Linked DNA regions of Accumulibacter sp.. The protein of the gene in region 2 interacts with the protein of the main gene of each other region in a pairwise test. Links are inferred from orthologs where the notes say so. Each region holds a gene or a part of one and is shown on either strand. Other genes may lie near its edges. The genes, in order: V5B60_RS08205 and dnaA.

What was found.
Region 1: the proteins of dnaA (region 2) and V5B60_RS08205 interact in binary tests that used the Escherichia coli proteins (3 or more experiments, as listed by UniProt). The link is inferred for Accumulibacter sp. from one-to-one orthologs.

Annotation. Positions count from the first base shown.
Region 1 is NZ_JAZKUG010000001.1:1,896,441-1,899,829, forward strand. What follows is about bases 210-3,082. They hold V5B60_RS08205 (phosphoheptose isomerase), read right to left. Parts: upstream 2,007-3,082; coding sequence 1,413-2,006; downstream 210-1,412. Other genes in these bases: gstA (glutathione transferase GstA), read right to left, coding at 210-565; V5B60_RS08200 (BON domain-containing protein), read right to left, coding at 763-1,416; V5B60_RS08210 (HIRAN domain-containing protein), read right to left, coding at 2,047-2,436; V5B60_RS08215 (YraN family protein), read right to left, coding at 2,417-2,806; rsmI (16S rRNA (cytidine(1402)-2'-O)-methyltransferase), read left to right, coding at 2,822-3,082. In the rest of the region: more of gstA, read right to left, coding at 1-209; more of rsmI, read left to right, coding at 3,083-3,389. UniProt on the Escherichia coli protein: Required for the timely initiation of chromosomal replication via direct interactions with the DnaA initiator protein.
Region 2 is NZ_JAZKUG010000001.1:1,214,538-1,217,484, reverse strand. It holds dnaA (chromosomal replication initiator protein DnaA), read right to left. Parts: upstream 2,201-2,947; coding sequence 800-2,200; downstream 1-799. Other genes in the region: rnpA (ribonuclease P protein component), read left to right, coding at 2,647-2,947; rpmH (50S ribosomal protein L34), read left to right, coding at 2,516-2,650; dnaN (DNA polymerase III subunit beta), read right to left, coding at 1-585. UniProt on the Escherichia coli protein: Plays an essential in the initiation and regulation of chromosomal replication. Binds in an ATP-dependent fashion to the origin of replication (oriC) to initiate formation of the DNA replication initiation complex once per cell cycle.

The DNA.
Region 1 (3,389 bases), 680 kb from region 2 along the record:
GGCGCAGGCCGTTGAACAGCGGCACGCCGAGTTCCCCGACGGTGTCCCAGACGCCGATCATGCGGATCGGCGTTTCGTCGTGGTGCTTCCAGAAGCGCGCGCCGCGCTTCTTGCCACGATCGTCCCTGTAGATCAGCCAGACCCGTTCGGCTTCATCGGCGGCATCGTCGTCGTCGGCCTCGCCGGCAGCGAGCAGACCGGTGTAGGCGATGAACTCGCCGAGGCTGCGGGCCGCCCAAGCGCCGCGTGAGGCGCCGAAGAGCCAGATCTTGTCGCCCCGCTCATAGACCTGCGAGATCAGCAGGTAGGCGTCGATCATGCTGTCGTGCAGGCCGATTCCCTGCGTCCCGAGCAGCAGGCCCTGCGCGCGGCCGCCGCTGCCGACGCTGGCGAGATGGAAGGCAGCGAGCTGTTCGCCGGTCCTGACGAGATGCGAGCGGATGGGTCCGCTCTCGTCGACCTGTCGCTCGGTTCCCGGTAGCATCTGGAACAGCCGGTAGGCGTTGGTTCGCCCGACCGGATCGTTCCAGCTTCCGTCCAGGCAAACGACGATTTCCTTGCTCATCGCGCTTCCTCCACTGCTCCTCTCGTTGCCCGCTGCCGGCACCGGCTCGTCGATCGACGCGAGCCTGGCGCAGGCACCCGCCGCATCGCCAGGCCGCCGCCTCGCCTGCTGCAGCGGTGCTGCCCGCGTGCCGGCAAGCGCCAGCTCTCGCTCTGCGCTTCAACGCCGCCTGCCGGCGACGACTGCCACTCGAGATCTCAGCCGCCGCCGCTCGCTGGGGCTGCCGGCGGGTTCGATTTCGGCAGTGAGACATCGAGCTCCTTCGCCTTGCTGTCGGAGATGATCTCGAACAGCGTCACCACCTTCTTCACGTCGCTCGTCGTACGCGCCACCTGGACGGCGGCGTCGGCTTCACGCTGCGTGACCAGGCCCATCAGGTAGACCACACGCGCCTCGGTGACGACCTTGACATGGATCGCGTTGAACTTGCCGGCATCGACGAAACGGCTCTTCACGCGGGTGGTGATGTAGGAGTCGTTGCTGCGTGCCGAGAAGGACGTGACGGGGCCGACGGTCAGCTCGTTGTACAGCCCCTGGACCTGTGGCACGGCATTGACGATGTTCTCGACTTCGATGCGCACCTGTTCGGAAGGCACTTCGCCGCTGATAAGAGCCCTGCGGTTGAAGCTGGTGACGTTGATGTGGGCGTTTTCCCAGGGCTTTTCGCCGATGCGTGCAGTCGCCTTCCATTCGATCGATTCGTCGTCGGTCTGCGTGCCGAGCGAGCGGCGATCGAAGGCCGCCAGAGCGCCTCCGCTGGCGCCGGCGGCGACCACCGGCAGACAGCCCTGCAGCAAGAGGGGCAGCAGCGCAGCGGCAAGCAGCGCGCCCATGGCGAGCAGTCGTTTCATTCGTCAACTCCCATCAGCAGGCAATCGATGCCGTCGCAGAGACAGTGGATGACCAGCAGGTGCGTTTCCTGGATGCGTGCCGTGCGCTCGGCCGGAACGCAGATGTGTACGTCGTCCTCGTGCAGCATCTCGCCGATCACGCCACCGCCCTTGCCGGTCAGCGCGATGACGCGCAACTCGTGCTCGTGCGCGACGTCGATCGCCGCGATGACGTTGGCCGAGTTGCCCGAGGTCGAGATGGCGACGAGGACGTCACCGGGTTGTCCGAGCGCGCGCACCTGCTTGGCGAAGATGGCCTGGAAGCCGTAGTCGTTGGCGATCGCCGAGAGGATCGAGGTATCGGTCGTCAGGGCGATCGCCGCCAGTTCATGGCGCTCGACCTCGAAGCGCCCGACCAGTTCGGCTGCCAGGTGCTGCGCGTCGGCAGCCGAGCCACCGTTGCCACAGGCAAGGATCTTGCCGTTGTTCAGCAGGCAGTCGACCATCGTCTCGATCGCCCGGCCGACCGGTGCCGCGAGTGATTCGCGGGCGTCGAGCTTGATCTGGACGCTGTCGCTGAACTGCTGGCGAATACGGTCGGTCAGGTCCATCGGCGGTGTTTCGCAGCGCGTAAAGAGGCCGATTCTAACATCAGAGCAGCAGGAAGACCTCGAACTCGAGCCGGCGCCAGGGATCGGGGTCCTGCCGCATTCTCGACACCCGTGCCTCGAGTCGTTCGCCGGCGTCGAGGGCGCGCGCGACGGCGCGGTTCTCGGCGCGCGGAACATAGCCGAGCTGCTGACCGTTCCAGTCGACGCGCACCGCATTGCGGTCGTGCCGGTTGTCGGCTTCGCGCACCAGCGTCAGCCGGTCACCGGTCCTGATCTGCGACCAGAGCGCGCTGGCGGCATAGTACTGGCTGCCGGCCAGCGGTGAACTCTGCACCAGGACGCGGATCGCTTCGCCGCCCGGCAGCGGCGTGGCGGGCAGGGCGAGGGCGATGGCGAGCGCGAGGGCCCGCTCAAGGCGCCGCAAAGGCATCCGGGATCCACTCGATGGCGGCCGTGGACAGTCCGTCGAGCAGGATGCAGTCGAAGCGGCAGTCGCAGTCGCTGCCACCGCGCAGCGCCAGGTAATGCTCGGCGGCGAGGACGATTCGCCGCTGCTTGGCGCTGGTGATGCTGGCGCCGGCGCCGCCGTAGCCGGCGTTGCGGCGCAGCCGCACCTCGACGAACACGAGCGCCCGGCCATCGCGGCAGATCAGGTCGACCTCGCCGCCGCGGCAACGGAAGTTGCGCTGCAGGATGCTCAGTCCGCGCGCTGCGAGGAAGCGCGCCGCCAGTTCCTCGGCGGCCTCGCCGTCCTTGGCGGCGTTCCTGCCGGGTCCGGGCGTGTTATCTTTGCCGCTCACTGCCTGCCGACTCCGATGACGAACGAATCCGCTGCATTATATTTGGTGCCGACGCCACTGGGCCATCTCGGTGACATGACGCAGCGCGCGATCGAGGTCCTGCGCCAGGTGCCCTGGGTGGCCGCCGAGGACACGCGGCACACGGCGCCGCTGCTGCGTCACCATGGCTGCAACGCCCGCCTGCTGGCGGCGCATCGGCACAACGAGGAGGCGGCGGCGCAGCGCGTCGTCGCGCTGCTCGCCGCCGGCGAGTCGGTGGCGGTGGTCGTCGATGCCGGCACGCCGGGCATCTCCGACCCGGGCGCGAGGCTGGTGGCGCGCGTGCGCGCCGCCGGTCATCGCATCATCCCTCTGCCCGGCCCCTGTGCCGCGGTCGTCGCGCTGTCGGCGGCCGGGTTGAGCGAGACGCAGTTTCTCTTCTACGGCTTTCTCCCGGCCAAGTCCGGGCAACGCGCGCAGGCGCTGCGCGAACTCGCCGAGCTGCCGTACGCACTGGTCTTCTACGAGGCGCCGCATCGCATCATCGAAACGGTCGCTGCGTTGCTCGCGGCCTTCGGCGCGCAGCGTACGCTCGTGCTGGCGC
Region 2 (2,947 bases):
GCCGCTGCCACCCGCTCCCTCGGCAAGCGACATGCTGGCATAAGCAAGCCGATGGCCATCGGTTGCCACTGCCCGCAGTTGACCATCGGCGAGCAGCAGCAGAAGGCCATTGAGGTAGTAGCGAACATCCTGCGTCGCCATCGAGTAGTGGGTCTGCGCAAGCAGTTGCCGGAATTCCTTCTGCGTCAGCTTCAGGCTATGCGCGTCCTCCTGCTGCGACAGGCTCATGCTCGGGAAATCCTCCGCCGGTAGCGTCTGCAGGTTGAAGCGGCTCCTGCCCGCCTTCACCTGCAAGCGCCTGTCCTCGAGTTGCAGGCTGACTTCCGCCGTTTCCGGAAGCGATCGAAGAATCTCCTGCAACTTCCGCGCTGCCACGGTCACCGCGCCCTCACCTTCGCCTCCGACATCGGCGGTCGAAGTCGTGATCTGGATCTCGATATCGGTAGCCAGCAGCGTCAGCACCTCGCCACGCTTCTCCAGCAGGACATTCGACAGGATGGGCAATGTGTGGCGTCTCTCCACGATCCCCGAAACTGCCTGCAACGGTGCCAGAAGAACGTCTCGCCGTGTTTTGATAAGAAGCATATATATCTCAATCCTATAAAGACCAAGGTTCGAACAAGTCTGTTGATATCATCACTTAAACCATTCCATTCATCAATTTAGATGTTCTGGGGAAGGGTGGAGAAGGACGGTATGAAGCTGTGGGGAAAAAAGGAAAACTTTCGTCCGCGGCGCTTCGTCGTCGGTTGTCCACCGTCAGCCAGTCGGTTCCCCACCGACTTTTCCCCTGTCCCGATCACCCCTTGAGCACCTGCTCAAGCACGTGCACATCATGGTTCAAAGTCTCATCCTTGATGCGCAATTGATCGATCGTACGTACCGCGTGCAGCACGGTCGTGTGGTCGCGGCCACCGAAATGCTCGCCGATCGCTGGATAGCTCAGCGATGTCAGGTTTTTTGCCAGCCACATCGCGATCTGTCGCGGTCTCACCACGACGCGTGTCCGCTTCTTCGAGAAGAGGTCTGCGACCTTGATCTTGAAGTACTCTGCCACCGTCTTCTGGATTCCTTCGATCGTGATCTGCCTGTTGACCGAACCAATGACATCTTTCAGCGCCTCCTTGGCGAGCTCGAGGGCGATCTGTTGGCCATGAAACGCAGAGTAGGCAAGGACCTTCTTCAGGGCTCCCTCAAGTTCGCGGACGTTCGAGCGCAGGTGTTTGGCAATGTAGAACGCCACTTCATCATCGAGCGCCACCTCCTCCTGCTCCGCCTTCTTCTTCAGGATCGCCACCCGCATTTCGGTCTCCGGTGGTTCGATCTGTACCGTCAGTCCCCAGTCGAAACGCGTCACAAGGCGGTCCTCGAGGCCGGAAATGTTCTTCGGGTAGGTGTCACAACTGATCACGATCTGCTTCTTGGACTCGCTCAACGCATTGAAGACGTAGAAGAACTCTTCCTGGGTTCGGTTCTTGCCGTTGAAGAACTGGACATCATCGAGCAGCAGGACGTCGAGCGACCGGTAATAGCGTTTGAAGACATCAAAGGACTTCTGCTGATAAGCGCGAACGACGTCGGAATAGTAGTCTTCGGCGTGCACGTAGCGCACCACCTTGTTCGGCCGCTGCTGCAGGATGGCATTGCCGATCGCGTGGATCAGGTGGGTCTTGCCAAGCCCGGCACCGCCGTAGATGAACAACGGGTTGTAGCTGCTGCCTCCAGGGTTGTCCGCGACGCGATGCGCAGCGGCGCGGGCGAGGTCGTTGGCCTTGCCGACCACCAGGTTGTCGAATGTGAAAGCAGCGATCAGACGTGTCTTCTCATAGCCGGAGCAGTCTCGCTCGGTCATACCGACAGAGCTCGAGGGACCGGCAGAGCCCGTCGAGGCCAGGGTTCGAGCGGCTTCGCTCCTCTCGGCGGGAGCGGGTGAGGCTTCGCTGGTCGAGCTCCGTCGCTCCGCCAGGCTGAGCGTGATACTGACCGGCAGTTCGAAATACTCGCTGCCAAGCGCCTCGATGCGCGCCAGGTACCGCTCCTTGACCCACTTGAGGATGAATCCGTTCGGCGCCAGCAAGCGCAGGCCGTTTGCCACCTCCTCCTCACCCTCGAGACGAAGCGGACGTATCCAGGTGTTGAACTGCTGAGGTGGTAGTTCCTGCTCGAACTGACTCAGACACGAGGCCCAGAAACTACTCATCGGCGATCATCGTGAAAACGTCCGGCTGCCAGACCACACCCTGGCCCGCTGCGAAAAACAGTGGCTTTTCCAATGAAATCAGAAGCATTGCTGGCGTTGCCCGGGATGGTTGGCGGCCACGACAGTACCTGTCCAAGCGACACCGACCTTCCCCCGATGGCCTGCTGCCGCTGCTGTCAGAACCCGCAAGACGCAGATTCTAACCCGTTGCGCGGAAGTTATCCACAGCGCCGAAAAAAATATGGTCTTGACAAGGGTTGCCCCGAAGCTGTCTAATCGCACGTTTTTTGCGTCTTTCACTTCAAGGGCTTAGCCATGAAACGTACCTATCAGCCGTCAGTCGTTCGCCGCAAGCGGACACATGGCTTCCTTGTCCGCATGTCCACTCGCGGTGGACGTGGCGTGATCAGCGCCCGGCGCGCCAAGGGTCGCCATCGCCTCGGGGTTTGAGCCGGTGGCCTGAAGCAGCAAGTGAGGGCCAGCCGCGCCCGGCGGCTTTTCCAAAGACCTGCCGGCTCCTCAGGACGGATGAGTACTCATCCGTTTTTGCTTTCCGCAAGGCACTGAAGAGCCGCCATTTCCTGCTACATTATCGTCCCCAGCAGGCTGTCGAAGCTGCCGGAGCGCGGCTTGGCCTGGTCGTGGCCAAACGTTTTCTGCGCCGCTCCGTCGACCGGAACCTGCTGCGACGATTGGCAAGGGAAGAATTCCGGTTACTGCGGGTCGACCTGGTTTCGCATGACCTCG